Regions from separate parts of the Pseudomonas tolaasii NCPPB 2192 genome, predicted to be linked through region 2. Evidence: predicted binding sites of a transcription regulator. Region 2 holds the regulator's gene; the other holds the start of a gene.
What was found. Region 2 encodes FliA, which starts transcription of late flagellar genes. Its sites were predicted from a motif close to CTAAAGTTTNNNNNNNNNNNGCCGNTAA; they were not measured.
Positions count from the first base shown of each region.

Region 1: the regulator FliA is predicted to act here: its motif matches at 7,749-7,776, upstream of flgM (flagellar biosynthesis anti-sigma factor FlgM).

Region 1 is NZ_PHHD01000001.1:6,672,469-6,687,973, reverse strand. Features, by position in the region: gene ATI14_RS30615 (aspartate kinase) at 1-18, shown strand, start outside; gene csrA (carbon storage regulator CsrA) at 192-380, shown strand; tRNA gene ATI14_RS30605 (tRNA-Ser) at 443-533, shown strand; tRNA gene ATI14_RS30600 (tRNA-Arg) at 642-718, shown strand; tRNA gene ATI14_RS30595 (tRNA-Arg) at 791-867, shown strand; gene mgtE (magnesium transporter) at 1,208-2,650, shown strand; gene ATI14_RS30585 (Arc family DNA-binding protein) at 2,753-3,079, opposite strand; gene ATI14_RS30580 (PA3371 family protein) at 3,471-3,650, opposite strand; gene ATI14_RS30575 (hypothetical protein) at 3,669-3,896, opposite strand; tRNA gene ATI14_RS30570 (tRNA-Arg) at 4,227-4,303, shown strand; gene ATI14_RS30565 (MFS transporter) at 4,574-5,959, shown strand; gene ATI14_RS30560 (flagellar brake protein) at 6,021-6,770, opposite strand; gene ATI14_RS30555 (flagellar protein FlgN) at 6,866-7,336, opposite strand; gene flgM (flagellar biosynthesis anti-sigma factor FlgM) at 7,385-7,711, opposite strand; gene flgA (flagellar basal body P-ring formation chaperone FlgA) at 7,854-8,618, opposite strand; gene ATI14_RS30540 (chemotaxis protein CheV) at 8,710-9,642, shown strand; gene cheR (protein-glutamate O-methyltransferase CheR) at 9,685-10,512, shown strand; gene ATI14_RS30530 (hypothetical protein) at 10,564-11,343, opposite strand; gene flgB (flagellar basal body rod protein FlgB) at 11,674-12,081, shown strand; gene flgC (flagellar basal body rod protein FlgC) at 12,085-12,528, shown strand; gene flgD (flagellar hook assembly protein FlgD) at 12,545-13,279, shown strand; gene flgE (flagellar hook protein FlgE) at 13,311-14,621, shown strand; gene ATI14_RS30505 (hypothetical protein) at 14,856-15,505, shown strand, end outside.
Region 2 is NZ_PHHD01000001.1:3,558,959-3,574,463, reverse strand. Features, by position in the region: gene ATI14_RS16640 (chemotaxis protein CheW) at 1-20, opposite strand, end outside; gene ATI14_RS16635 (CheW domain-containing protein) at 84-875, opposite strand; gene ATI14_RS16630 (ParA family protein) at 875-1,663, opposite strand; gene motD (flagellar motor protein MotD) at 1,715-2,602, opposite strand; gene ATI14_RS16615 (flagellar motor protein) at 2,811-3,551, opposite strand; gene ATI14_RS16610 (protein-glutamate methylesterase/protein-glutamine glutaminase) at 3,551-4,681, opposite strand; gene ATI14_RS16605 (chemotaxis protein CheA) at 4,730-6,925, opposite strand; gene ATI14_RS16600 (protein phosphatase CheZ) at 6,937-7,725, opposite strand; gene ATI14_RS16595 (chemotaxis response regulator CheY) at 7,744-8,118, opposite strand; gene fliA (RNA polymerase sigma factor FliA) at 8,287-9,027, opposite strand; gene fleN (flagellar synthesis regulator FleN) at 9,024-9,857, opposite strand; gene flhF (flagellar biosynthesis GTPase FlhF) at 9,962-11,278, opposite strand; gene flhA (flagellar biosynthesis protein FlhA) at 11,290-13,404, opposite strand; gene ATI14_RS16570 (cold-shock protein) at 13,663-13,863, opposite strand; gene flhB (flagellar biosynthesis protein FlhB) at 14,029-15,165, opposite strand; gene fliR (flagellar biosynthetic protein FliR) at 15,169-15,505, opposite strand, start outside.

The sequences.
Region 1 (15,505 bases), 3.1 Mb from region 2:
GCCCGACAGGGCGAGTGACGCAATGCCAGGAAGGCGCGGTTTACCGCGCCTTTCATTTTTTTGTGGGGCGCATGTTCTTTTGCGTGGGCTCGACAATACTTAGGCGGTAGGACTACGGCCCTTGGCCGTAGGTCGAAGGCCTTTTTTTTGCAGACTGTTGTTCCTGAACTGAAATGCGTGAGGTGAAAGGTATGCTGATTCTGACTCGTCGTTGCGCAGAAAGCCTGATTATCGGTGATGGCGAAATCACCGTGACCGTGCTCGGCGTCAAAGGCAATCAAGTGCGTATCGGGGTTAACGCTCCGAAAGAGGTAGCGGTCCACCGCGAGGAAATCTACCTGCGGATCAAGAAAGAGAAGGACGAAGAACCAAGCCTTTAATTTTTATCGTTTTTTATGTTTGCAAACGGGGATGAACGTGGTTAATATACGCCCCGTGTTGCGGAGAGCTGGCCGAGTGGCCGAAGGCGCTCCCCTGCTAAGGGAGTACACCTCAAAAGGGTGTCGGGGGTTCGAATCCCCCGTTCTCCGCCATTATTTGCTTAGTACGTTGCAATCTGGTTTTTTCGCTAAGTTGTTGAAATTAAACGAAAAAATAGCTTTACATAGAGATTGAACGGCCTATAATGCGCGGCAACAAATGCACTCGTAGCTCAGCTGGATAGAGTACTCGGCTACGAACCGAGCGGTCACAGGTTCGAATCCTGTCGAGTGCACCATTTAAGAGTCAGTTGCAGCAATGCAGGTGATTCGGCTTCAGCCAGTTGTGATCTGGTCTAAAAACACAATCTGCACTCGTAGCTCAGCTGGATAGAGTACTCGGCTACGAACCGAGCGGTCACAGGTTCGAATCCTGTCGAGTGCACCATATAAACAAAAAGCCCGCCTAGTGCGGGCTTTTTGCCGTCTGGAGTTTGTGCAGGAATTCTTCTTTTTCTCCTGTTCTCATGTGTTTTCCTCATCCGCTGCGTCGTCGCAGTTCATAGATGCAGCCAATGCTCAGCTTTGGCTCGCAAGCGCTTGTTCTTTCCAGTTTTTTAACGTTAAAAGCGTGCGCAGCGTGTATCATTGCGCCCGTCAGCCCCGCCGGGGCTTGTGGAATACCTCCATGGACTTACCCAGTAGTTACTCAGTACCCCGCTTTACCAATCATGAATTGACTGATTGATCCTTCCGGCGTGCCCCGCTGCTGGGAGTGGAGTTCGCCTATGACCGAAGTAGAAGTAAAGAAAACACAAGAAAGCCTGCAGGATCGTCTGGCTCAAGTCATCGAGCTGCTGCAGCGCCAGCGCGTGGTCGAAGACCTCACGCACCGCCAGGAAGGTCCGAATCACGACCGCGTCGAAAACCTGGTTCACCGGCAAAACCTCGTCGAGCTGCAGCGCAAGCTCGACGACCTGCACTCCGCCGACGTTGCCTACATCCTTGAAGCCTTGCCGCTGGATGACCGACTGACCCTCTGGCAGTTGGTCAAGGCTGACCGTGACGGCGACATCCTGCTTGAAGTATCCGACTCGGTCCGTGAAACACTGATCGCCGACATGGACGATCACGAGCTCCTGGCCGCGGCCAAGGAGATGGATGCCGACGAACTGGCTGACCTGGCCCCTGAGCTGCCTCGCGACGTTGTCCATGAGCTGATGGAGGCTCTGGACGGCCAGCAGCGTGAGCGTGTGCGTTCCGCGCTGTCCTATGACGAGGATCAGGTCGGCGCCCTGATGGACTTCGAGATGGTCACCATCCGCGAGGACGTCAGCCTGGAAGTGGTCCTGCGTTACCTGCGTCGCCTCAAGGAATTGCCTGGCCACACCGACAAGCTGTTCGTGGTCGATTACGAAGGCATTCTCAAGGGCGTGTTGCCGATCAAGCGTTTGCTGGTCAATGACCCTGAGAAAAAAGTCGCTGATGTAATGGCCAGTGATCCGGTGAGTTTTCACCCGGATGAAGATGCCTACGATGCCGCCCAGGCATTCGAGCGTTACGACTTGATCTCGGCTCCGGTGGTCGACAAGAACGGCAAGCTCATCGGTCGTTTGACCATCGATGAAATGGTCGACCTGATTCGTGAAGAGAGTGAAACCGAAGTCCTCAACATGGCGGGTCTGCGTGAAGAGGAAGACATTTTTGCGTCGGTCTGGCGCTCACTGCGCAACCGCTGGGCCTGGCTGGCGATCAACCTGATCACTGCGTTCATTGCCTCCAGGGTGATCGGGCTGTTTGAAGGCTCTATCGAGAAGCTGGTGGCGCTGGCTGCGCTGATGCCGATCGTGGCGGGCATAGGTGGTAACTCCGGCAACCAGACCATCACCATGATCGTGCGCGCCATGGCGCTTGACCAGGTCAGTACCGCCAACTCGTCGCGGCTGTTGCGCAAGGAGCTTGCAGTGGCGTTGATCAATGGCGTGGTGTGGGGCGGGGTGATTGGTATTGTGGCCTACTTGCTTTACGGCAGTTGGTCGCTGGGCGTCGTGATGACCGCCGCCATGACCCTCAACCTGTTGCTTGCAGCCTTGATGGGCGTGTTGATCCCCATGACCCTGGCACGTTTGGGGCGCGACCCGGCGATGGGGGCCAGCGTGATGATCACCGCCATGACCGACAGCGGCGGCTTCTTCATCTTTCTGGGCCTTGCCACTATCTTCCTGCTCTGACCCTTTGCCGCGGGAGCTATTCAGCTCCCGCTTTGCATTCCCTTCCCGAATTCTGCGCAAAAAAAAGCCAGCACATGGCTGGCTTCGGCTTTCAGTTGCAGATCAATTGGCTTCTGCGGCCGCTTCAACGTCGTGCGCGATAAGCGAGACGAGAGCATTTTGCTGACGGTGGGAGAGCTGACGAAAACGCTGCAGCAGTTCGCGTTCGTGCAGTGACAGCTCGGGGCTGTCCAGGCGCATGCTCAACTCGTCGCCCAACGCACCTTCCTGAATGAGGCTCTGTTCCAGGCGGGCGATGATTTCGGAGTTCATGCTGCGGTGATGATTGCGAGCCACCTCGGCAATGCGTTCCCGCATTCCGTCTGGCAGACGTACGACGAACTTGTCAGCCGTACGGCTGGAATAAATTGCCTGTTTCAATGGGCGCATATATTTAACCGGTTAGTTCAGGGGAGCGGTTCTTGGAATTGGCCGCAAGGATGAGTGTTAAGACAAGACTCACGACCAAAGTTCAACCCGAATTGCAAAGAGGCCGCATCATGCCTCAGATTTGACAGTTCCTTGGCGTCAATTCTGTGACAAATATTGAACTGCCTAAAGGCTTTATGCCAGCACTCATTTGTATTTTTGCGGACTGGTTGGAAAACTTTTCAACACGCAGCTTTTCGTTGGAATGTTTCCCGAAAATCCAGGTCGCAACAGGGTTTGAGGCCGCACATCCTATAGCAAAGTGGCCTTTTGCCCTTAATCTTTAGACTAGTGGCAATTTGCCGATTTACGAGCGTGAGGCGACATAAGGTAGGGCGGGGGAGGCAGGGAATCAGCGTAGAACGGGGTCAAATTTAATGCGACGGCCGACGATGAGCGTCAGCAGCAGTAGACAGGCCAATGCCCCTGCAACGACGAACGCAGTGGTCTGTCCATCTTGAGTCGTGGCGTTGACACCCATTGCGCCGGTGACGACGGTCAGGCACAGGAAAAGCCAGGCGAGTTTGGTCATAAAACAGTTTCCTTCGACTTAGAACACCCAGTGTTCAGATGCTGGTGCAGCTTGTGCGGATTGGGTCAGGCGCATCGGCGATTGCGCGTCTGGCGTCATCACGGCCAGTTGCGGGCGTTGTTGCAGATGGTGCGGTACTGCCTGGCTGATCTGCGCAGGATCGTCATTGCCGGATGATTGAAAATGGAATGTCACCAGAGCGGCCAAGGCTACGGTATTGAGGGCTAACAGAAGGGCACTGTTCATGGTCATGTTCTCCGTTTGACGCCTTGGCTGAAGGGGGCTGTTGTAGGAGAAGTATTGCAGGTGTCGTGCCAAGCTTTTAATTCAATAAAATCAATGGTTTGAGTCTAATCTGGCGGCTCATTTGGTTGCAATTTGCAAGGCGGGCGTTTTGGGCTGCATGCATTTTGCACGATCACGGAAAAGCCCCCGTGTTTGCGGGATAAAACCGTGAGCGCTCAGACAAGGATCGGCCTACGCTCAAAAAGCCAACGGACGACATGACAAAACCCAACCTGGCCGTTAACATGCACGCCGTCCGTCGCCACGCCCTTGGCCTGCCGGCTGTCATTGGTCCCAGTAGCTCAATTGGATAGAGCATCCCCCTCCTAAGGGGAAGGTTGGCCGTTCGAACCGGCCCTGGGACACCAGATTCAAAGCCCCGCTCAGCGATGTCTGGCGGGGCTTTTTTGTGTCTGTCGTTTAAACACCGGTCGAACCTTGCCGGCGATCAGAGTTCACAGCAGGTGCATCGGGTATTTATCTCAACCTGTGTACCGCGCATGCCATCAGGCAGCGTCTGAACCATTAAGCAAAATTATTCCCCGGAAACAGCGCCTCTCGCCTGTCCGGACCCGGCAACACCGGACTATCATGCCGATAGCCCCGTCCCTCACCGCAAGGAGCCGCTCGGAACGCCGATGCGCCAGATCTGGAAATCTTTTCGAGCCCTTTATTTCGCTTCCCTGATGATGCTGATCGGTTCCGGCCTGCTCAGCACTTACCTGGCCTTGCGCCTGGCGGCGGATCACGTCGACAGCCTGTGGGTGGGTGCGCTGATGGCTGCCAACTACTTCGGCCTGGTGCTGGGGGGCAAGATCGGGCACCGTTTGATCGCCCGGGTCGGGCATATCCGCGCCTATGCAACCTGTGCCGGCATCGTCGGTGCGGCGGTGTTGGGGCATGGCCTGATCAACTGGCTGCCGGCGTGGATCGTGCTGCGGATGGTCGTGGGTCTGGGAATGATGTGCCAATACATGGTCATCGAAAGCTGGCTGAACGAGCAGGCCGACGCCAAGCAGCGTGGCGTGGTGTTCAGCGGCTATATGATCGCCTCCTATCTGGGGCTGGTGCTGGGTCAGCTGATTCTGGTGATGCACCCCCAACTGGGTCTTGAGCTGCTGATGCTGGTGGCGCTGTGCTTTGCGCTGTGTCTGGTACCGGTGGCCATGACCCGGCGCATTCACCCGGCGCCTCTGCATCCAGCGCCCATGGAGCCGCGCTTCTTTATCAAGCGCGTGCCGCAGTCGCTGAGTACCGTGTTGGGCGCAGGCGTCATCGTGGGTTCGTTCTACGGTTTGGCGCCGCTGTACGCCTCTCAGCAAGGGTTGACGACCGAGCAGGTCGGTCTGTTCATGGGTTGCTGCATTTTTGCCGGCTTGCTGGTGCAGTGGCCGCTGGGCTGGTTGTCGGATCGGTATGACCGCGCCTTGCTGATTCGCAGCTTTGCCCTGTGTTTGGCGGTGGCGGCGTTGCCGTTGGCGATCATGACCCGGGTGCCGCTGGAAGTGCTGTTTGTGGCGGGTTTCCTGTGTTCACTGGTGCAGTTCTGCCTGTACCCGCTGGCGGTGGCATTTTCCAATGACCACGTGGAGGGTGATCGCCGGGTCTCCCTGACGGCCATGTTGTTGGTGACCTACGGCATCGGTGCCAGTGTCGGGCCACTGCTGGCGGGTGTGGCGATGAAGCTCTTCGGCAGCCATATGCTGTATGCATTTTTCAGCCTGTGCGCGTTGATCCTGGTGTGGCGGATTCGGCCCAAGGCGGTCACCAACCTGCATCAGGTGGACGATGCGCCGTTGCATCACGTCGCCATGCCCGACAGCATGTCCAGCTCGCCTCTGGTTGCTTGCCTGGATCCGCGGGTCGATGAGGCTGTCGTGCAGGAGCAAATGCAAAGCCCCGTGCCGGACGTGTCCTCCGAAACCGATTCTGCGGCGCCGGTGGAAGAGCCGATTTTCACAGGGCCCCCGGCACCCCCGGACCCCGACGACCACCCTCATGATTTGAGCAGGGCGCGCCCCTGAATGCAAAAACGGGCAGATCCCATCAGGATCTGCCCGTTTTTTTACCGCGACCTTATAAGGTTTAAAAGTCGTCGTCTTTGTCGAAGCGTCGCGCTTCACGCTGCAACTGGTAGACAAAACGCTCCACCTGGCGCTGAACCAGCCCGCTCATGTTGTGAAAGCGCACGCCGGCGAAGGTGGTGTTGATCTTCTCTTCGAAGTGCAGGTAACGCAGCTCCACGGAGGTGGTCATGCTGCCGAAGGGCAGCGCGGCGATAAAGCGGTCGTACACCTGGCCCAGTTGCAGGCGCTCGGAAATGTCGCCTTCAAAGCGCAGTTTGCAGCCGGTGGCGGAGATATCGAGCAGCTTGCCGCTGATGGGCGCCTTGAGCTTTTCACCACCCAGTTCGATGTTGACCAACTGAGCCAGCTTCAGGGCGGCACGGAAGGCATTGCGGCGCTGATGGTAAACCACCTCGTCGGGCATGCTGCCGGTGTAGATGCGGTGGCCGTCCTTTTCGCTGATGGTCAGGGTGCCATTGCTTTCCCAGGCCACGCGAACACCGTCGTGGAAGCCTTCGATGCGGAACGGTTCGCCGTTTTCCAGGTAACGTTCGCCATCTCGGGGAATCATTTCGTCCAGTGCCAGCGCCTTGCTGTCCCGGTCTACGTCCACCAGGTAGCTTTGGAAGCGTTGGCTGCGTTCATGGAACGTTATGATCAGCGGGTCATGGCTGTCTTGCAGCATGCGCAATGTGCTGGCGATTTCCAGAGGCGTGGTGAGCACCTTGGGTGGCTGCGGAGCATCTTCCGCATTAAGGGCGTTGAACACGGTTCTTCCATCTCCAGACAAAATACGACTACACGCAAGAACCGGCATTTTGCCAGTATGTAGCGCGCCTTGGATAGGTGCGCTTTGAACCGGCGTCAGGCTTGGCTGCGGGTGCTTGGTTTGACCAGGCGTGAAGTGGAGCCTTGGGCGTTATAGAGGGCCGGAGGCTCTCCGCCGTGGAGTATACGCAACTGGTTGGCGGTCGTTGCCTGCTGAAGCTGGATCGACTGACCGTTGAGCAGGTTGGCTTCCTGGCACTGGGCGAGCAATTGGTTGAGAGCGACGCTTTGCGTCAGCAACCGGTCGCCGACCGAGGAGTGGCTGGCCAGTTGGGCGAGGCCGTCGTGGTCTGCCGGCAGGCCGAGGCTGACCAGGATCTCGCTGCGCTTCCGCCCGTGCTGCTCGAGCAGTACGATCAGCGATTGTTTGCGCGCCAGGATTTCTTCCAACAAGCGCATGTCCCGGCCATAGAGAGCCAGGGATTCTTCTTTGAGCAGCTCCAGCAATTGTTGCGTCGGAGCCAGATCGTCAATGATCAGTTGAAGCAAATGTTCGTCGTGGTGCATGGCTGGCCTTGGGTTTTAAGCGTCCAAAAGCCCTGCGCAGGCCTTTGCCTAGCGCTCGGCTTCGAAATTAAGCAGCTTGCTGGCTACACGGTTGCTGTCGACTTTATAGCTGCCATCGGCGATTGCCTGCTTCAACTCGGCCACACGGGCTTTGTTGACAACCGGCTGGTCGCGCAGCGAGTCAGTGACCTTCTGCAACTGTTGAGCCTCATTGCTCAGGTGTACGGATTCCCCGCTTTGGCTGGCGCCGGCCTGTTCCGTCTTGGCCGCAGGTGCTGGCTGGGACTTGGCTTCAACGCTGTCCTTGGCCCCGCTGGTACGCGTATTGCCCGGCAAAGCCTGGGAGTTATTCAAACGACTGAAATCGATGACCATGATAAAAAAACCTCTGGGTATTTGGACGCTTGCCATGTTTTCGGCCATACCCGGACAAACTTTAGGCGCGATTGACAATAAACCTGCACGTGCGGATGCCTGGTGCACAGTGTAGGAAAAGCGGGCGTCCTCTGCCAGTAAACTATAAAGCCACCTCGACCTGCCCCGGCGCCGTCACTTGCGCCTTGATCACGCGGTTGGAGTTGAGGTTCTTGACCCTGATCTGTTCGCTCATGCCGCCATTGGACAGGGCCTCCCCCGGCATTTTTACCGTCAGTGCACCGCTGCTGGCGGAAATCACCACCTGGTCGCCCTTGCGAATCACTTCAGCCTGTTCCAGGTGCACCAGTGTAATGACCTGGTCGGTCACCATGGGGCGGGTCAGTTTCTGTCCGACCGCCTGGTCTAAGGAGGTGAGGTAGCCCTGGTTGATCAGGCTGATGTCGCGCTCGCGCAGCGCCACATCGTCAAAGCCGATGATGCCGGTGCGTTTCAAGGGGCGCGTCACCACCACCACGTCGCGAAACAATTTGACCTGCGCCGGCACGAACACGGTCCACGGAGACGCGCCCTCACAGCGCACTTTGACTGTGACCCGACCAATGGGCTGGGCCGGGCTTTCCAGGCTGGCTGTCAATTCCTTGTCGCACATGGGCATGCGCAGGCGCGGGTCCAGTTGGTTGACCTGGATTTCATAACGCCCCGGGGTCTGGGTGGTCGCCAGATAATCTTCTACAGTGAACTCAAGAAAGCCCTGAGTGACGCCGATAAGGAGATCAGGCAAGGTGACGTTGTCTGCGCGGGCCGTGGCGCCCAGGCTCAGCGCGAGCAACATCACCGAGACGCAGAGCGATCTGCAGTACCGTGGGAAGTTGAGGCGTCGAAAAACTGTCGTTTTAATATCCATGACCAAACAAATAGCAAAGCTCGTGCCGTTTAGTGTTGGGGGCGCGCTGCCCTGCAGGTATCGCCAAAGGTTTTAGCGTAGGAGTAAAGGCATGGCAGGTGTAATGGATTCAGTAAACCAGCGCACACAGCTGGTAGGGCAGAACCGCCTGGAGTTGTTGCTGTTCCGCCTGGACGGCAAGCAGCTGTATGGCATCAATGTGTTTAAAGTGCGGGAAGTGTTGCAGTGTCCCAAGCTGACAATCTTGCCCAAATCCAGTCCTGTGGTGTGCGGCGTCGCCAATATCCGGGGCGCCACCATCCCGATTCTTGACCTGGCCATGGCCACCGGTTCCTCAGGTTTGCAGGACCGCCAGAGTCCGTTCGTGATCATCACCGAGTACAACACCAAGACCCAGGGTTTCCTGGTGCGCTCGGTGGAGCGCATCGTCAACATGAACTGGGAAGAGATTCATCCGCCACCCAAGGGTACCGGGCGCGATCACTACCTCACGGCGGTGACGCGGGTTGACAACCAGTTGGTGGAAATCATCGACGTGGAGAAAATCCTCGCCGAAGTGGCGCCGACCTCGGAAACCATCTCGGTGGGCGTGGTGGACGCCGAAACCGCGCACAAGGCCGTGTCGTTGCGTGTGCTGACCGTGGATGATTCCTCCGTGGCGCGCAAGCAAGTGACCCGTTGCCTGCAAACCGTGGGTGTTGAAGTGGTTGCGCTCAATGACGGCCGCCAAGCCCTGGATTACCTGCGCAAGCTGGTGGACGAAGGCAAGAAGCCCGAAGAAGAATTCCTGATGATGATCTCCGACATTGAAATGCCGGAAATGGACGGTTACACCCTCACGGCCGAGATACGTAACGATCCACGCATGCAAAAATTGCATATCATCCTGCATACTTCGTTGTCGGGTGTATTCAATCAGGCGATGGTCAAGAAGGTCGGCGCCGATGACTTCCTGGCCAAATTCCGTCCTGATGACCTGGCATCCCGGGTAGTTGACCGGATCAAGGCAGCAGATCACGGCTAGGGGATTGCCCCTGGCGGTCACACGATTTAAGAGGCGGTATCATTGTCTACGGGTAATTTGGATTTCGAACAGTTCCGGGTCTTCCTGGAAAAAGCCTGTGGCATATTGCTCGGTGAAAACAAGCAGTACCTGGTATCCAGCCGTCTCAACAAACTGATGGAACAGCAGGGCATCAAATCCCTGGGTGAGCTGGTGCAGCGTATTCAGGGCCAGCCGCGCAGCGGGCTCAAGGAAATGGTGGTCGATGCCATGACCACCAACGAGACCTTGTGGTTTCGGGATACTTACCCCTTTGAAGTGCTCAAGAGCAAAGTGCTGCCCGAAGCGATCAAGGCTGCGCCGGGCCAGCGCCTGCGTATCTGGTCGGCGGCGTGTTCGTCGGGGCAGGAACCGTATTCGATTTCCATGTCCATCGACGAGTTTGAGCGGACCAACATGGGCCAGCTCAAGGCCGGCGCGCAAATCGTTGCCACTGACCTGTCCGGCACCATGCTCACCAACTGCAAGACCGGCGAGTACGACAGCCTGGCCCTGGGGCGCGGTTTGTCCCAGGAGCGCCTGCAGCGTTACTTTGACCCCAAAGGCGCGGGGCGTTGGGCGGTCAAGGCACCGATCAAGAGCCGGGTCGAGTTTCGCTCGTTCAACCTGCTCGACAGTTACGCCAGCCTGGGCAAGTTCGACATGGTGTTTTGCCGCAATGTGCTGATCTACTTCTCGGCTGAAGTGAAGAAAGACATCCTGCTGCGCATCCATGGCACGCTCAAGCGCGGCGGCTATCTGTTCCTCGGGGCTTCCGAGGCGCTGAACGGCCTGCCGGATCATTATCAAATGGTGCAGTGCAGCCCGGGCATCATTTACCAGGCCAAGTGATGTCTGTTTAAAAAAACGGGAGGTCCACCACGGCCTCCCGTTTCTTTTGGGTCAAGGTCTCGGCGTCATTCGAATATTGCCCAGGGACAGGTTATGTCGCCCTTGGGGCACGGCATCATTGAAAATACCCAGTGTGACATTGCCCGTCGTTGTGGCGGTGAACACCCCTGTGCCGGTCTGCCGGGTCGTCGAGATATTCTGAACACTGGTACCGATTCGGGCGCCGTTAACGGTCAGGAAGACGACTGAGCCATCGGCAGAGCTGCCCCCGCTGACCTCAAAGGTAACGTCATACACGCGTCCTGCGGTCACCTGCACGGTACGGGTGATGATATGGGATTTGCCGGCCTGGCTGTTGAGCAAGTCTGCGACGACCCGACCGCCGATCACATGCAGCAGCCCGCCAATGTAATTCCCTTGTGGCACCCAGCCCTGGAAACCATTGGTAAAGTCCCAGACGGTTGGCGGAACAGGCGGGATGACGATGATTGGTGGTCGTTTGATATTGACTGGCGTGGACGGCGCGCCGGAAATCAGCCCCGCGCGCCTCAAGCGCGCCAACAACGTCACGGTGGTCCCCTCGCTGATTTCGATAATGGATTTAGGCACCAGGTACACGCAATCGGGGGCGGGGCGGGCAATGAAAAAGCTCTGGTTATGCTCACCACCCAGGACCGTGCTGTTAAGGGACAAAAAGAGTTGGTCTCCGGCCTCGACGGGAAAATTCAACAGCACCCTGGCGGTTTCTGTCTGAATCAGGTCAGGGTCCAGGTTCGGGATGGGGGATATTGAGTCCTGGAATTCAAATCTTGGTAGCGGTAGCGTCAACATTTTTTTGCCTCTGGCGTTCGCACTAAAAGCGTTCTGCCCTATCAGGCAGCCAGGGGCGCGAGCTTTACAACTGTCACAATTGACAGTGCGGACGAGCGGTTAACAGTGCTCAATGCCCTTGGTGGCTTCCACGCTTCATTCACCGCCAGTGCCTAAAGCGGCAATTGGCATTGCCGCTTTACTGACGCAACGCGGAAACCGCTTGCCGCTTTTCCGGCATCGCCGCCGGCCACCCCACGGCAAACCCTTGATATAGGGGGCTTGGGGAAACTGGCATGCGCCTTGCTATGACCCTGTTACGAAAAGCAGGTCAGCCTAAAGGTTTCCGCCATGAGCATCAGCTTCGATAAAGCGCTCGGTATCCACGAACAAGCATTGGGCTTTCGCGCCCAGCGTGCTGAAGTCCTGGCCAACAACATTGCCAACGCCGATACCCCGAACTACAAGGCTCGGGATCTGGACTTCTCCGCTGTGCTCGCCGCGCAGCAGGACAAGAACAAGAACGGCACCTTCGCCTTGAACATGACCAATAGCCGTCATATCGAAGCGCAAGGCCTGAGCAGTGGTGACGAGTCGCTGCTGTATCGCACGCCGATGCAGCCATCGATCGACCAGAACACCGTCGACGCTCAATTGGAGCAATCGGCCTACGCCGAGAACTCGGTGAATTTCCAGGCCAGCTTCACCCTGCTCAACAGCAAATTCAAAGGGCTGATGTCAGCCCTGCGTGGAGAGTAAGCCATGTCCCTAGCCAGTGTTTTCAATATTGCCGGCAGCGGCATGAGCGCCCAGACCACGCGTCTGAACACCGTCGCCAGTAACATCGCCAACGCCGAGACCGTGTCGTCGAGCATTGACCAGACGTACCGCGCCCGCCATCCGGTGTTCGCCACCATGTTCCAGGGCGGTCAGAGCGGCGGCAGCGATTCGCTGTTCCAGAACCAGGACGCCGCAGGCCAGGGCGTGCAAGTGCTCGGCGTGGTCGAGGACCAAAGCAATCTCGAAGCTCGCTACGAGCCGAACCACCCGGCCGCGAATGAAAAAGGCTACGTGTACTACCCGAACGTCAACGTGGTCGAGGAAATGGCTGACATGATCTCCGCCAGCCGCTCGTTCCAGACCAACGCGGAAATGATGAACACCGCCAAAACCATGATGCAGAAGGTCCTGACCCTGGGTCAGTGATAAGGGGCGCCAAACAATGGCCATTGTTGACACCAACTCTACACCCAACACGCCGGTCCAGGACCTGTTCAACGCCAAGGTCAAGACGTCGACGGACAACGCCAAAAACCTTGGCGATGCCGCCAAGGCGGCGACGGGTAACCAGTCGCTGGGCAAGGACGCGTTCCTGCAACTGCTGGTCACCCAGCTGAAAAACCAGAACCCGCTGTCGCCCCAGGACAACGGCGCGTTCGTGGCGCAACTGGCGCAGTTCAGCAGCCTGGAAGGCATCAACACCCTGAACGACTCGGTGAATGCGATCTCCAGCAACTTCAGCTCCTCGCAGGCCTTGCAGGCGTCGTCGCTGGTAGGCCGTTCGATCATCACCCAGACCGACAAGGCGCTGGTTGATACCAGCAAGAGCATGACCGGTTCGGTGGCGGTAACGGCGGCGACGGGCAACGTTTCGGTGAAGATTACTGACAAAGACGGCAACGTGGTGCGCACGATCGACATGGGCGCTCAAAGCGCCGGTGATGCCAGCTTTATCTGGGATGGCAAGACCGACAAGGGCGACGTCGCCCCCGCCGGGACCTACACCTTTGCGGCCACCACCAAGAATGACAAAGGCGACTCGGTTGCCCTCGCAACCTCGCTGCCTGCCACGGTAACCAGCGTGACCTTGAGCAAGACCGGCGGCGAAATGCTGCTCAACCTTGCGGGCGGAATGGGCAGCGTGAAGCTGTCGCAAATTCAGACTATCGGTACATAGAGCCGGCTAAATACGGCAGAAGGAGAGAAACATGTCTTTTAACATCGGCCTTAGCGGCCTCTATGCGGCCAACAAACAACTGGACGTGACCGGCAACAACATCGCCAACGTCGCGACCACCGGTTTCAAGTCGTCCCGTGCCGAATTTTCGGACATTTACGCGGCGTCCAAGCTGGGCACCGGTCAGAACAGCGTCGGCAACGGGGTGAACCTGGCGGCTGTGTCCCAGCAATTCACCCAGGGTGACGTCAACAACACCGGCGGTATTCTGGACATGGCCATCCAGGGCGGCGGCTTCTTCGTTCAGAAGGGCAGCGACGGTTCGCTGGAATATACCCGCAGCGGTTCGTTCCGTTCCGACAAGGACGGCTACATCACCAACAATACCGGCACTTCGCGCCTGCAAGGCTATGCCGCAGATGCCGACGGCAACATTCAGAAGGGTGGCCTGGTCGACCTGCAACTGAACCTGGCGAACCTGCCACCAAAGGCCTCCACCAAGGTGGATTCCACCAGTAACCTGAACTCGTCCTCGCCAGTGATCGACCAGACGGCCAAGCCGTTTGACCCAACCGACACCAGCACCTTCACCACGCAATACCCGACTACCTTGTATGACAGCCAGGGTAACTCCCACGCGATGGTGCAGTACCTGGTCAAGACAGACTCCAACACCTGGAAGTCCTACACCTTGATCGATGGCCGCAACCCTGACGGTTCGGCGCCGACCGGCACCGGCTCCACTCCACCGACGGCGTCGACCTTGAGTTTTGACGGTTCCGGCAAACTCACCGGGATTGTCACCGGCACCAGCACCAGCACCACGCTGCAATTGACAGGTTGGGTGCCGGGTACCGTGACCAATGGCGTGTGGAAGGCGAACGGCGCGACAGCCAACCCGGGCGGCATCGCCATCAACATGGCCAACATCACCCAGTACAACTCGGCGACCTATCGCAACCCTCCGGTTACTGACGGCTACGCGACCGGTCAGATCACCGGCCTGAAAATCGACGGCAGCGGCGTGTTGTTCGCCACTTTCAGTAACCAGCAGAGTAAAGCCATCGGCCAGATCTCCCTGGCCAGCTTCAACAACGAGCAGGGCCTGCAGCCCAACGGCGGCACTACCTGGAAGGAAACCTTCGCTTCGGGCCAGCCGGGTTATGACTCCCCGCAATCCGGCACGCTGGGCGCTATCGTGGCCAACTCCCTGGAGAACTCCAACGTCAACCTGACCAACGAGCTGGTGGACCTGATCAAGGCCCAGAGCAACTATCAGGCGAACGCCAAGACCATCTCCACCCAGAGCACCATCATGCAGACCATCATCCAGATGACTTGATGGTTCGGCGCTTCACACAAAGCCCCTCTTGCGAGGGGCTTTTTTGTGCCTGTCGGTTACTGGCCGCCGTGAAGCAGGAACCATGGAACCGCCTGTCTCCACTTTGCCACTGATTGTGTCGGAGCCTTCGTGGCTCACCCATTAACGTGAGGGCTGGGCATGTTGAGTTTCGGGGTATCAGGGCTGGGGAGCGGAGGGGCGCGGTTCGCTGCCATTCGAACGGAGTCGGCGCCTGTGGCGGCCGATGTCGAGGTGAGTGCGGTCAAAACCGTGCTTAATGAACTGTATGACGCAGAACAAGGTTCCAAAGCGCCATTGATCCAAAGCTCGCGTGAGAAATTGCATGCCTTGCGCGAGCAGATGGGGGACGAGAAATTCAAGGGCATTCTGAATAAGCTGGCCGACGAGTCATTCGAGAGGTTCCTCGAATTTCTCAAGCGGCTGATCAAAGCGTTGTTTCCTGAAGAAGATAACGCCGCGCCGCCTGTCCCGCCGTTCAGGGGCGGTGGGGGTGGCGGCAGGGTTAACCCGCAGCATTTCGGCGGCAGCGAGCCGATGAACAACAAGCCTTTTTCCGAAGGCGCTCGTCACTTCAGCTACACACCTGATCACCGAGCCCCCGGTAAAAAACCGGGCAGTGGCAGGGAGCCTGGCAACATCTGGAGTGGTTTCAAGCAAGGTCCGGATGGCAATTGCGTCACCGTCTCTGCCATCAAGGCGGCCATGATGCAGTTTGGCCAAAAACCTACCGACGTGTTCAAAGAGGTGAAGCAGGCCGGTGATGGCTATGACGTGACGATGAAAGACGGTTTCGAGCTTCATTTATCCAGGGATGAGCTGAAGCAAGCGGCGCGGTATGCTGAATTTCAAGGTACTGATCCGGC
Region 2 (15,505 bases):
GCGGACGCTGACTTGTTCATACCCCTTTGCCCCTTCTGTGTGTGCTTCTTTGGCCACGCAACCGCACGGCCCTTATTGTTCAATCAACTGCGTTTGTTCTGTGGCATCGATTTGACGGCGCCACTGGCGATCAACTCGGCCAGCTCGGCGACATCAAGCAACGCGCACATGTGTTCGATCACGGTGCCCGCCAGCCATGGCCGCTGGCCCCGGTGGCTGCGCCATTTGATTTCGTTCGGGTCCAGGCGCAATGAGCGGCTGACTTGATGCACCGCCAGCCCCCACTCGTAACCCTGCACCGAGATCACATATTGCAGGCCCTGGCGAAAGTCATCGCGGTAGCGGTCGGGCATCACCCAGCGCGCGGTATCGAGGACTTTAAGGTTGCCGGCCTGGCTGGGCAGGATGCCAAGGAACCACTCCGGTTGCCCGAACAGTGGCGTCAGTTCCTGGCCTTCCAGCGAGTAGATCGAGCCCAGGCACACCAGCGGCACCGCCAGAGTCAGCCCGGCGACGTCGAACAGCAGGCATTCGAACGGCTCGGCGGCCCACGCCGGGCGGTCATCGCCCGTCACCGGCGGTGGGGTGATGCTTGGCGGCAGGTGAACTTCCACCACCGGCTCGACCACAACCGGTGCAACCACTACCGGCGCCGAAACAACCGGTGCAATCGGCACCACCACCAAGGCATCCCGGGCTTGCTCTTCCAGCACCGCCAACTGGAATTCATCCAGCGCGGCTTCCGGTTCGACCGCCGGTTCCAACACCAGAATCGGCTCAGGCAGTTCTTGCGCAGTCGCATCCTGCAGCAAGGCATCCAGGTAGGATTCCAGTGCCAGTTGCGGCCGGGTCTTGAGTTCTACGGGACGGGTCATCACGCCACCTGCGCCACAAGCTGCTGCGACAGCAGGTGCTTGAGCAACGCGCGGTAGGCCAGCACGCCACGGCTCTTGCCGTCGAACTGCGACGGCGTCAGACCGGCGCGGCTGGCGTCACGCAGGCGCGTGTCCACCGGGATGTAGCCATTCCAGATGGTGTCCGGGTAGGCATCGCGCAATACGCGCAAAGTCCCCAGGGACGCCTGGGTGCGGCGGTCGAACAGGGTCGGCACGATGCTGAACGGCAGCGCCTGTTTGCGCGAGCGGTTGATCATCGCCAGGGTGCTGACCATGCGCTCCAGGCCTTTGACCGCCAGGTGCTCGGTCTGCACCGGGATCACCAGCTGCTGGCTGGCCGCCAAGGCGTTGACCATCAGCACGCCAAGCAACGGCGGGCTGTCGATGATCGCGTAGTCGAAGTCCTGCCACAGTTGCGCCAGGGTCTTGGCGATCACCAGGCCCAAACCGCTCTGCCCCGGCGACTGGCGCTCAAGGGTGGCCAAGGCGGTGCTGGACGGCAGCAGGGAAATGCTTTCGTTGCTGGTGGGCAGCAGCAGTTGCCCCGGCAAATCCGCCGGCACGCTGCCCTTGTGCAGGAACAGGTCGTAGCAGCTGTGTTCCAGCGCATCCGGGTCGTAACCGAAATAGCTGGTCATGGAGCCGTGGGGGTCCAGGTCGACCACGACCACGCGCTTGCCCGCCTCTGCCAGCAAACCGGCCAGGGCGATGGACGTGGTGGTCTTGCCGACCCCACCTTTTTGATTGGCAACTGCCCAGACTCTCATTCGGTTGGTTCCTCCCGGCAGGCATTGGCGCGACCGAGACAGTGCATAAAGTTATTGAGCCGGTGACGGAGAATTGACGGCACTCTGACGAACCGACGGTTTAACGGTTGGCGGTGCAGTTTGTGTGCCAGCCCGCTTCAACGCCGCGTCCGGCGTTGCATTGGCCGTGCCGGTGCCGGTCAGGCTGCGGCGCACGTCCAGGTTACGCGAGACCACCAGCACCACCCGGCGGTTGCGCGCGCGGCCTTCCGCCGTGGCGTTGTTGGCCACCGGCTGGAATTCGCCATAACCCACCGACGCCAGGCGCCCGGGGTTCACACCCTGCATCGCCAGCATGCGCACAATGCTCGCGGCACGGGCCGAAGACAATTCCCAGTTGGTCGGGTATTGCGCCGTGCTGATCGGAAAGTTGTCGGTAAAGCCTTCTACGTGCACCGGGTTTTCAAACGGTTTGAGGATCGCCGCCACCTTGTCGATGATGGTGAACGCCTGGTCGCTCGGCATCGCATCGGCGCTGGCGAACAACAGGCTGGAGTTCAACTCGATCTCCACCCATAGCTCGTTACCGCGCACGGTCATCTGGTTGGACTTGATCAGGTCGCCAAACGCGGCGCTGATGTCGTCGGCAATGCTTTTGAGCGGGTCGCTGGTGCCGCCGATGCCCGCCGCGGTTTCGTCGCTGTCATTGACCAGCGGCTTGGCCGGGGTCACGGTCTTGGGCCGTTCATCGCCAATCGGAATCGGCTTGAGGGAACGGTCAGCGTCGTTGAACACCCCGACCAACGCCTGGGAAATCACCTTGTACTTGCCTTCATTGATCGACGAGATGGAGTACATCACCACGAAAAACGCGAACAACAAGGTGATGAAGTCCGCGTAGGACACCAGCCAGCGTTCGTGGTTAACATGTTCTTCAGGCTCGCGACGGCGACGGCTCACAAGTCTTTACCTCCGAACGATTCACTGTGGCGAGCGAGCTTGCTCGCGCTGGGGCGCGAAGCGGCCCCAATGAACTCACCACCGCTCTCCTGCCGAAACCGAGTCGCCAGTGTTGGGGCTGCTGCGCAACCCAGCGCGAGCAAGCTCGCTCGCCACAATAAGCTCGCTCGCCACAACGGCGCAGTTCGCCACACGTCGATACCCATCATCAATCCATGAAGCCCTGGAGCTTCAATTCGATGGAGCGCGGGTTTTCGCCCTCGGCAATCGACAGGATGCCTTCCAGCAGCATCTCGCGGTAACGGGACTGGCGCATGGCGATCGACTTCAACTTGCTGGCCACCGGCAGCAGCACAAGGTTGGCACTGGCCACGCCGTAGATGGTGGCGACAAACGCCACGGCAATGCCGCTACCCAGTTGCGAGGGGTCAGCCAGGTTGCCCATCACATGAATCAGGCCCATCACCGCACCAATGATGCCGATGGTCGGCGCGTAGCCGCCCATGCTTTCAAAGACCTTGGCGGCATTGATGTCACGGCTTTCCTGGGTGTAGAAATCCACTTCCAGAATGCTGCGGATCGCTTCCGGCTCGGCGCCGTCCACCAGTAATTGCAGGCCTTTGCGCGCGTAACTGTCGGGCTCGGCATCGGCCACGCCTTCCAGACCCAGCAGGCCTTCCTTGCGCGCGGTGAGGCTCCAGTTGACCACGCGGTCGATGCCGCCCGGCAAATCCACGCGCGGCGGGAAAATGATCCACACCAGAATCTGCATGGCGCGCTTGAATGAGCTCAGGGGCGACTGCAGCAACGCAGCGCCCACGGTGCCGCCGATCACGATCAGCGCGGCCGGGCCGTTGGCCAACGCGCCGAGGTGGCCGCCTTCGAGGTAGTTGCCGCCAATGATCGCGACAAACGCCATGATGATGCCGATCAGGCTCAATACATCCATCAGAGGCAGGCCTCCACCAGATGTTTGCCGATGTCGTCCAGGCTGTAGACCGCGTCGGCCAGTTCAGCCTTGACGATGGCCATGGGCATGCCATAGATCACGCAACTGGCTTCATCCTGGGCCCAGATGGCACTGCCGCCCTGCTTGAGCAGGCGCGCGCCTTCACGGCCGTCGGCGCCCATGCCGGTGAGTACCACCGCCAGAACTTTGTCACCGTAGGATTTGGCCGCCGAACCGAAGGTGATATCCACGCACGGCTTGTAGTTCAGGCGCTCGTCGCCCGGCAGGATTTTCACCGCGCCACGGCCGTCCACCATCATTTGTTTGCCGCCGGGGGCCAGCAGCGCCAGGCCAGGGCGCAGGATGTCGCCATCCTCCGCTTCCTTGACGCTGATGCGGCACAGCTTGTCCAAACGCTCGGCGAACGCCTTGGTAAACGCGGCCGGCATGTGTTGTACCAGCACAATCGGCGCCGGGAAGTTGGCCGGCAGTTGGGTCAGCACGCGTTGCAGGGCGACCGGGCCGCCCGTGGACGTGCCGATAGCCACCAGCTTATAGGCTTTGCGTTTCGGCGCAGGCGAGTGGGCAGTTGCAGGCGCAGCGGCGCGAACCGGCGCCACGGCAGGCCGTGCAACCGGCGCGGGCGCTGGGCGAGCAAACGATGACGTCGGCGCAGCCGGTGCCGCAACCGATGCAGGCGTCGGCGCAGGCGCGCTGAACAGACTGCGACGGTTACTGCGTGAAATGCTGTGCACCTTCTCGCACAGCAGTTGCTTGACCTTCTCGGGATTGCGCGAGATGTCTTCGAAATTCTTCGGCAGGAAGTCCACCGCACCGGCGTCCAGCGCATCCAGGGTCACCCGGGCGCCTTCGTGGGTCAGTGAGGAAAACATCAACACCGGGGTCGGACAGCGCTGCATGATGTGCCGCACGGCCGTGATGCCATCCATCATCGGCATCTCGTAGTCCATGGTGATCACGTCCGGTTTCAACGCGATGGCCTGATCAATCGCCTCTTTGCCGTTGGTGGCCGTACCGACCACCTGAATCGTTGGGTCGGCGGAAAGAATTTCCGAGACGCGGCGGCGGAAGAAACCCGAATCGTCCACCACCAGGACCTTGACTGCCATAAACACTCCGTTAGGCGGGGCGGGCACTACCGCCCTGCCCCTCCAGAATCAAATACGCCGAGCGGCGTAACGCTTGAGCATGCTCGGAACATCGAGAATCAGCGCGATCCGACCGTCACCGGTGATGGTCGCACCCGACATGCCCGGGGTTCCCTGCAGCATTTTGCCCAAAGGCTTGATGACCACTTCTTCCTGGCCCACCAGTTGATCGACCACAAAGCCGATGCGCTGGGTGCCCACGGAGAGAATCACCACATGGCCTTCGCGCTGCTCTTCATGCTTGGCCGATGCCACCAGCCAGCGCTTGAGGTAGAACAGTGGCAACGCCTTGTCGCGCACGATCACCACTTCCTGGCCGTCCACCACGTTGGTGCGCGACAGGTCGAGGTGGAAGATTTCGTTGACGTTGACCAGCGGGAAAGCGAACGCCTGGTTGCCCAGCATCACCATCAGGGTCGGCATGATCGCCAGGGTCAACGGCACCTTGATGACGATCTTCGAGCCCTGGCCCTTGGTCGAGTAGATATTGATCGAGCCGTTGAGCTGGCTGATCTTGGTCTTCACCACGTCCATGCCGACGCCACGGCCGGACACGTCGGAGATCTCGGTCTTGGTCGAGAAGCCCGGGGCGAAGATCAGGTTGTAGCACTCGGTGTCGGTCAGACGGTCGGCGGCGTCCTTGTCCATCACGCCGCGCTTGACCGCAATGTTGCGCAGAATCGTCGGGTCCATGCCTTTGCCGTCATCGGTGATCGACAGCAGGATATGGTCGCCTTCTTGCTCCGCCGCCAGAATCACCTTGCCGTTGCGCGACTTGCCTGCGGCTTCGCGCTCTTCCGGGGTTTCCACGCCGTGGTCGACGGCGTTGCGCACCAAGTGGACCAGCGGGTCGGCCAGGGCCTCGACCAGGTTTTTGTCGAGGTCGGTTTCTTCGCCCACCAGCTCCAGGTTGATCTCTTTCTTGAGCTGACGCGCCAGGTCGCGAACCAAGCGCGGGAAGCGGCCGAAGACTTTCTTGATCGGCTGCATCCGCGTTTTCATCACGGCGGTTTGCAGGTCGGCGGTGACCACATCCAGGTTCGACACGGCCTTTTGCATGGCCTCGTCGCCGCTGTTCAGGCCCAGGCGCACCAGGCGGTTACGTACCAGTACCAGCTCGCCGACCATGTTCATGATGTCGTCCAGGCGCGCGGTATCCACCCGCACGGTGGTTTCGGCTTCACTGACGGGTTTCTCGGCCACCGGTGCCGGAGCAGCACGCGCGGGAGCCGGGGCAGCCGCCGCTGCCGGAGCAGGCTTGGCGGCGGGCGCGGCGGCTTTGGCGGCCACCGGTGCCGCCGTGGCGACGGCGGCCGGTGCCACTTCGCTGAACTTGCCTTTGCCGTGCAGCTCGTCGAGCAGGGCTTCGAACTCGTGGTCGGTGATCAGCCCGTCGCCGGCAGGCTCCGGGCTTGCAGCCGGCGCGGCGCCAGTGGCAGCAGTGGCAGCGACTTCCGGCAAGGCTTCGGCAGCAAAAGTGCCTTTGCCGTGCAATTGGTCGAGCAGCGCTTCGAATTCGTCGTCGGTAATGTCGGTGTTGGCGTTGGTCGCTGGCGCTTCAGGCGCGGCGGCAGGTGCCACGGCGTCAGCGGCGAACTGGCCTTTGCCGTGCAACTGGTCGAGCAGGGATTCGAACTCTGCGTCGGTGATGTCTTCGCTGGCGGGTTCGGCAACCGGTGCCCGCGGCGCCTCGGCTTCGGCCTTGACCGCGCTGAGGGAGTTGAGCAGCTGTTCGAACTCACTGTCCGTCACATCCGGCTCGGCTTGCACCACAGGCTCGGGTGCCGCAACGACAACCGGCGCCGCCGATGGGTCGGCAGGTTCGGCCAGGCGCGCCAGGGCAGCCAGCAGTTCCGGGGTGGCAGCGGTGATCGGGGCACGTTCGCGAACTTCGCTGAACATGCCGTTGACTGCATCCAGTGCTTCGAGAATCACGTCCATCAATTCCGAATCAACGTGGCGTTCACCCTTGCGCAGGATGTCGAACACGTTCTCGGCGATGTGGCAGCACTCCACCAGCTCATGGAGCTGGAGGAAGCCGGCGCCCCCTTTTACAGTGTGAAAACCGCGAAAAATTGCATTGAGCAGGTTCGCATCATCCGGTCGGCTTTCCAGCTCGACCAGTTGCTCGGACAGTTGCTCTAAAATTTCGCCGGCCTCTACAAGGAAATCCTGAAGGATTTCTTCATCGGCGCCGAAGCTCATGTGGGTGCTCCTTAGAAGCCTAAACTGGACAACAAATCGTCTACGTCGTCTTGCCCGGATACAACGTCTTCACGTTTATCGGCATGAATCTGCGGACCTTCACCCTTGGCGAGATGTTTTTTTGGATCTTTTTCCGAGAGGATCGCCGCGCGGTCATGTTCGATACCGGCAAAACGATCGACCTGGCCAGCCATGAGCACCAGTTTGAGCAAATTGCTTTCCACTTCGGTGACCAGTTGGGTCACGCGCTTGATCACCTGGCCGGTGAGGTCCTGGTAATCCTGAGCCAGCAGAATGTCGTTGAGGTTGCTGGAAACCGTGCGGTTTTCCTGCTCGCTGCGCGACAGAAAGCTGTCGACCCGACGCGCCAGCTCACGAAACTCTTCGGCGCCCACTTCGCGACGCATGAAGCGGCTCCAGTCGTGGCTCAGGGCCTGGGCTTCGTTGGCCATGCCGTTGACCAGCGGCGTGGCGTTTTCCACCAGGTCCATGGTGCGGTTGGCCGCCGCCTCGGTCAGCCTGACCACATAGGACAGGCGTTCGGTGGCATCGGTGATCTGCGAGATCTCTTCGGCCTGGGGCATGTGCGGGTCAATCTGGAAATTGACGATCGCACTGTGCAGCTCGCGCGTGAGCTTGCCCACTTCCTGATACAGGCCGCGGTCACGGGTCTGGTTGAGCTCATGGATCAACTGCACCGCGTCGCCGAACTGGCCTTTTTCAAGGCTGTCGACCAACTGATGCGCATGCTTTTTCAGGGTCGACTCAAAGTCTCCCTGCGACGTTTCTTTATGCTCCATAGCTCCCCCGTGATGACATCAGCCGTGGATGCGTTCGAAGATTTTTTCAATCTTCTCTTTCAAGGCCAATGCGGTGAATGGCTTGACCACGTAACCGTTTACCCCGGCCTGGGCGGCTTCGATGATCTGTTCACGCTTGGCTTCGGCGGTCACCATCAGCACGGGCAGGCTGCGCAGTTTTTCATCCGCGCGCACGTGGCGCAGCAAGTCGATACCGGTCATGCCCGGCATGTTCCAGTCGGTTACCAGAAAGTCGATGCTTCCGCTGTTGAGGATCGGGATAGCCGTCAGGCCGTCATCCGCCTCGACCGTGTTGGTGAACCCAAGGTCACGCAACAGGTTTTTTATGATCCGCCGCATCGTTGAGAAGTCATCAACGATGAGGATTTTCATGTTCTTGTCCAATTCGACCTCCAAGCAGTCTTAAACGCGCCCAGCACCTGGACGCGCCATTTCAATCAACAGGCGTTACACAAAAAGGACTGCCCAGGGCACCACGGAACTGATCCGCGAAAACATGAAGCCTTCGCGGTAGCGTCTGCAGTGTCCCCACACTGCCTGTCAGCGCGCGCGCCACTCTCCCAATCGCCCCCGCAAGCGGGCTGCGCACTGGCTGTGCAGCTGGCTGACACGCGACTCGCTGACCCCCAGGACCTCACCGATTTCCTTGAGGTTCAGCTCTTCGTCGTAGTACAGCGCCAACACCAGTCGCTCACGCTCCGGCAAATTGGCAATCGCCTCCGCCAACGCCCCCTGGAAACGTTCGTCTTCCAGGTCACGCGACGGTTCGAGATGTGCACTCGCGCCGTCCTCGTGCAGCCCTTCGTGTTCGCCGTCCTGCAACAGGTCGTCGAAACTGAACAGGCGGCTGCCCAAGGTATCGTTCAAAATCCCGTAGTAATCGTCGAGACTCAATTGGAGTTCGGCCGCAACTTCATGATCTTTAGCGTCACGACCGGTTTTTGCTTCAATTGCGCGAATGGCGTCACTGACCATTCGCGTGTTGCGGTGTACCGAACGCGGCGCCCAATCCCCTTTACGCACCTCATCGAGCATCGCGCCACGGATGCGGATGCCCGCATACGTCTCGAAACTCGCACCCTTGCTCGCGTCGTATTTGGTCGACACTTCGAGCAGGCCGATCATGCCGGCCTGGATCAGGTCTTCCACCTGCACGCTGGCGGGCAGGCGTGCCAGCAAGTGATAGGCAATGCGCTTGACCAGAGGCGCATAACGCTCGATCAATTCGCCCTGGCTGTCACGGGCCGACTTTTTGTAAAGGTTGTAGCCGCTGGATGTCATAGCACCGGTCCTGCGCTCGTCTGATGCACCAAACGCTCGACGAAAAACTCCAGATGCCCCCGCGGGTTGGCAGGCAACGGCCAGGTATCGACCTTCTGGGCAATGGCCTTGAACGCCAGTGCGCACTTCGAACGAGGGAACGCTTCATAGACCGCACGCTGCTTTTGCACGGCCTTGCGCACACACTCGTCATACGGAACTGCGCCGACGTATTGTAAGGCGACATCGAGGAAGCGATCCGTGACCTTGGTCAACTTGGCGAACAGGTTGCGCCCTTCCTGCGGGCTCTGGGCCATGTTGGCCAGCACGCGGAAGCGGTTCATGCCGTAGTCACGGTTAAGCAGTTTGATCAGGGCGTAGGCGTCGGTGATCGAAGTGGGTTCATCGCAGACCACCAACAGCACCTCCTGCGCCGCGCGCACGAAGCTGACCACGGACTCGCCGATCCCGGCGGCGGTGTCGATCACCAGCACGTCGAGGTTGTCGCCGATGTCGCTGAAAGCCTGAATCAGGCCGGCATGTTGCGCCGGGCTCAGGTGCACCATGCTCTGGGTGCCCGAGGCTGCCGGCACGATGCGAATGCCGCCGGGGCCTTGCAGCAGCACATCGCGCAGCTCACAGCGGCCTTCAATCACATCGGCGAGGGTGTGTTTGGGTGTCAGCCCGAGCAAAACGTCGACATTTGCCAACCCCAGGTCAGCATCCAGCAGCATGACGCGACGGCCAAGCTCTGCCAGGGCCAGGGACAAATTCACTGACACGTTAGTTTTCCCGACGCCACCTTTGCCGCCGGTCACCGCGATCACCTGTACGGGATGCATGCTGCCCATTTTATTTCTTTACCTTGTCTTGCTTAGACGCAGGCTACATGGCTTGGCCGCGTGAATCGCTTGCAGACCATCGATGTAGATACTTTTCACGGTGTTCACTGCCCTCAACCGACCCGTTTTGCCGGGTTGTGGTAGAGGTCCGCGAACATGTCAGCCATCGCTTCCTCGCTAGGCTCTTCTTGCATTTGCACACTGACGGCACGGCTGACCAACTGATGACGGCGCGGCAGATGCAGATCATCCGGAATCCGCGGGCCGTCGGTCAGGTAAGCAACCGGTAATTCATGGCTGATCGCCAGGCTCAACACTTCACCCAGGCTCGCGGTTTCATCGAGCTTGGTCAGGATGCAACCGGCCAGGCCGCAACGCTTGTAGCTGTGGTACGCAGCGGTAAGAACCTGTTTCTGGCTGGTGGTTGCAAGCACCAGGTAATTTTTCGACTTGATGCCACGCCCGGCCAGGCTTTCGAGCTGCATGCGCAAGGCCGGGTCGCTGGCTTGCAGGCCGGCGGTGTCGATCAGCACCACGCGCTTGCGCAGCAGTGGATCGAGGGCATTGGCCAGGGACTGGCCCGGGTCGACGTGGGTCACCGGCACATTGAGGATGCGGCCCAGGGTCTTGAGCTGTTCCTGGGCGCCGATGCGATAACTGTCCATGCTCACCAGCGCAATATTCTGCGCGCCGTATTTGAGCACATAACGCGCGGCCAGCTTGGCCAGGGTGGTGGTCTTGCCCATGCCGGCAGGGCCGACCATGGCGATCACACCGCCCTCTTCCAGGGGTTCGATTTCCGGGGTGACGATCATGCGCGCCAAGTGCGCCAGCAGCATGCGCCAGGCCTGGCGCGGCTCTTCGACTTCGGCGGTGAGCGCCAGCAGGTCGCGGGACAACGGGCCGGACAGGCCGATCCGTTGCAGGCGGCGCCACAGGTTGGCCTGTTGCGGTTTGCTGCCTTGCAGTTGGGTCCAGGCCAGTGAGCCGAGCTGCACTTCCAGCAGTTCACGCAGACCGTTGAGCTCAAAACGCATCGAATCGAACACGCGCGGGTCAACCGCAGGCGCCGGGGCAGGCGCAGCAGGACGCGGTGGTTCTTTGAAAGTGGGCTCGACCAACGGCTCGGACGCGGTCAGCGGCAACCCGGCGAACAGCTGGCGATTGGTGGTGGCATCGCTGTCGCCACGCATGCTCAATTCCGCCTGGGCCGACACAATGCGCGAGGCGGTCTTGCGCAACTCGTCTTCGAGCTCCATGTTCGGCACGCGCGGCGCCAGCGCCTGGGGAGTGTAATCCAGGGCAGCCGTCAGCTCGACACCGCCGGCAATGCGACGGTTTCCGATAATCGCGGCATCGGCGCCCAGCTCATCACGAACCAGTTTCATGGCCTGACGCATATCGGCGGCGAAAAAACGCTTAACTTGCATAACCCACTACCTCAGCCGTTGGGCCCTACTGTCGCGACGATAGTCACTTGCTTGTTGTCAGGAATTTCCTGATAAGCCAAAACGTGCAAATTCGGAACTGCCAGGCGACCAAACCGCGACAACATCGCTCGAACCGGGCCCGCCACCAGCAGGATCACCGGGTGGCCCGCCATTTCCTGGCGCTGTGCGGCTTCGATCAACGAACGCTGCAGTTTTTCAGCCATGCTTGGCTCCAGCAGAACGCCCTCTTCCTGGCCTTGCCCTGCCTTCTGAATACTATTGAGCAATATTTGTTCCAACCTTGGCTCCAGGGTGATCACAGGCAGCTCAGACTCAATGCCTACAATGCTTTGCACGATGGCACGGGACAGGCCGACACGCACCGCAGCCACCAGAGCGGCAGTATCTTGACTCTTGGCGGCATTGTTGGCGATGGCCTCGGCAATGCTGCGGATGTCGCGCACCGGCACCTGTTCGGCCAACAACGCTTGCAGCACTTTGAGCAATTGCGAAAGTGACAGCACGCCGGGCACCAGTTCTTCGGCCAGTTTTGGCGACGCTTTGGCCAGCAACCCCATCAATTGCTGGACTTCCTCGTGGCCGATCAGCTCGTGGGAGTGCTTGTACAGAATTTGGTTAAGGTGGGTGGCGACCACCGTGCTGGCGTCCACCACGGTGTAACCGAGGGACTGCGCCTGACTGCGCTGGCTGACTTCGATCCACACCGCTTCCAGGCCGAAAGCCGGATCTTTGGCGGTAATGCCGTTGAGCGTGCCGAACACCTGGCCCGGGTTGATCGCCAGTTCGCGGTCCGGGTAGATCTCGGCTTCGGCGAGAATCACGCCCATCAGCGTCAGGCGATAGGCGCTGGGCGCAAGGTCGAGGTTGTCGCGGATGTGCACGGTGGGCATCAGGAAGCCCAGGTCCTGCGACAGTTTCTTGCGCACCCCTTTGATCCGCGCGAGCAATTGCCCACCCTGGTTGCGGTCCACCAAGGGAATCAGGCGGTAGCCGACTTCCAGGCCGATCATGTCGATCGGGGTCACGTCATCCCAGCCCAGCTCCTTGGTTTCCTGGGCGCGGGCCGGGGATGGCAACAGGTCCTGCTGGCGGGCGATCTCTTGCTGGGCGAGTACCTTGACCGCATTTTGCTTGCGCCAGAACAGGTAGGCAGCGCCGGCCGCCATGGCCGCCATGCTCAGGAACGACACGTGGGGCATGCCCGGCACGATGCCCATGATCGCCATGATGCCCGCCGCCACGGCCAGCGCTTTGGGCGAGGCGAACATCTGGCGGCTGATCTGCTTGCCCATGTCTTCGGAGCCCGACGCACGGGTCACCATGATGGCCGCTGCTGTGGATAACAACAGTGATGGCAATTGCGCCACTAAACCGTCACCGATGGTCAGCAAGGCGTAGACCTTGCCCGCATCGCCAAAGGTCATGCCGTGCTGGAAGATCCCGACTGCCATGCCGCCGATCAGGTTGATGAACAGAATCAACAGGCCGGCGATGGCATCACCGCGCACGAATTTGCTCGCACCGTCCATGGAGCCGTAGAACTCGGCTTCCTGGGCGACTTCCAGACGGCGTGCCTTGGCCTGGTTCTGATCGATCAGGCCGGCGTTGAGGTCGGCGTCGATGGCCATTTGTTTGCCGGGCATGGCGTCGAGGGTAAACCGTGCGCTCACCTCGGAAATCCGCCCGGCGCCCTTGGTCACTACCACGAAGTTGATGATCATCAGGATCGCGAACACCACAATACCGACGACATAGTTGCCGCCGATCACCACCTCACCAAAGGCCTGGATCACTTTACCGGCGGCGGCGTGGCCGTCCTGGCCGTGCAGCATGACCACACGGGTCGAAGCCACGTTCAGCGCCAGCCGCAACAGGGTCGCCACCAGCAGAATGGTCGGGAATACCGCAAAATCCAGCGGCCGCAGCGCGTACACGCACACCAGCAGTACGACGACGGACAGGGCGATGTTGAAGGTGAAGAACACATCGAGCAGGAACGGCGGCATCGGCAACATCATCATTGCCAGCATCACCAGCAACAACAACGGCACGCCCAGGTTGCCCCGCGACAGGTCAGTCAGGGTGCCACGGGCCGTGCTGAGCATTTGAGAGCGATCTACCACCGGTATTCCTCGTGTTCCTTGAAGCAAAGTTTTGACGCCTGAGGGCGTCTTGAAGGCGGTATTGCAAGAAGCCTTCCAACTTTGGTTTCAAGACGACGATCATCGAGGGACACCCCGTTCAAGTGTGGGAGCTGGCTTGCCTGCGATGGCGGTGAGTCAGTCGAGGATGAGCAAGCTGACCCGGCGCTATCGCAGGCAAGCCAGCTCCCACACTATTGGCCTGTGCAGGCAGGCAGGCCGCTAAATAACCTTGATATAGAGCGCAAAAACGCCCTTGGGCCGGTGGATTCTACCGAACTGCACGCGCTGGCCTTGTTGCAGCCATACCCCCGCCGAGCTCTTGAGGTCGACACGCACGGATTCGCCCGCGTCGTCCAGCAGGATGAACCCCTCGCCGGTGCTGCGGTTATATGACTTGATCGTGCCGGTGATCGCTTCCATGGCCCAGTCCTCTGCATCTCTTGACTACGTGTGCGCAGGTGCCTGGCGCTATGGAACCGCGGGGCCGCACCCCTGACTACTGTCAACATTGACAGTCAGCAGGGGTTTCGGACGAATGGAACGGTGTCAATTTTTCAGACATGAGCGTCGCGCAAAAGCCGGCAATCAGGCGTCGCGACGCAACTCCGGTGGAATCGGCAGATCCTTCAGCGGCTCCGGACGTTTGCCTTTGCCCGCGCGGTATTGGCGGATTTGATAGACATAGGCCAACACCTGCGCCACGGCGAGGTACAGGCCGGCAGGGATTTCCTGATCGAGATCGGTGGAATAGAAGATCGACCGCGCCAGTTCCGGCGACTCCAGCAACAGGATGTCGTTGGCCACGGCAATTTCGCGGATTTTCAGTGCAGTAAAGTCACTGCCCTTGGCCAGCAGCATCGGCGCACCACCCTTCTCCGGGTCGTACTTGAGGGCCACGGCGTAGTGGGTCGGGTTGGTGATGACCACGTCGGCGTCGGGCACCGCCGCCATCATCTTGCGCTGGGACATCTCGCGCTGCAGCTGGCGAATGCGTTGCTTGACCTCCGGGCGCCCCTCCTGGTCCTTGTGCTCGTCGCGCACTTCCTGCTTGGTCATCAGCAGTTTCTTGTGGGCTTCCCACAGCTGGATCGGCGCATCCACGGCAGCAATGATGATCAACCCGCACGCCATCCACAAAGAACTCCAGCCCACCAATTGCACGCTGTGAATGATCGCCGACTCCAGCGGCTCATGGGCGATGCGCAGCAGGTCGTCGATGTCGGACGACAATACGGTCAGCGCCACGAACAGAATCAGGATGAATTTGGCCAGGGCCTTGAGCAGCTCCACCAGCGCTTTGCTGGAAAACATGCGCTTGAGCCCGGGCCCCGGGTTCAGGCGGCTGAATTTGGGCGCCATGCTGCCCGGCGCAAACAACCAGCCACCGAGGGACACCGGGCCGATCAACGCCGCCAGCAGCAACGTGATCAGCACCGGCTGCACCGCCAGAATCGCGATTTTGCCGGAATGCAGCAGGTACAGTCCCATGGCGCCAGGGCTGAGCAGCACCTCTCGGGGCAACGCGAAGTTGAGCTTCATCAACTCCATCAGGTCCAGCGCCAGGCCACCACCGTAGATCAGCAGGCCACCGGCACCGGCGAGCATCACCGCCAGGGTATTGAGCTCTTTGGAACGAGCAATCTCACCCTTTTCCCTGGAGTCCTTTTTGCGTTTCTCCGTGGGGTCTTCTGTTTTGTCCTGGCCACTCTCGCTTTCGGCCATGGCTCAACGCGCCCGTGCCAAGTCACGTAAGAACTGCAAGGCGTCGGTCGCCAGCGGTTGATACTGATTGAGAATGTCGGCCATGCCGATCCAGAAAATCCCCATGCCCAACACCAGCGTCAGGGGGAAACCAATCGAGAAGATGTTCAGTTGCGGCGCCGCGCGGGTCATCACGCCGAACGCGATGTTGACCACCAGCAGCGCCGTGATCGCCGGCAGCACCAGCAGCAACGAGGCGCCGAGCACCCAGCTCAGACGGCCCACCAGTTCCCAGAAATGATTGACCACCAGCCCCGAGCCCACCGGCAAGGTGGTGAAGCTCTCGGTCATGACTTCGAAC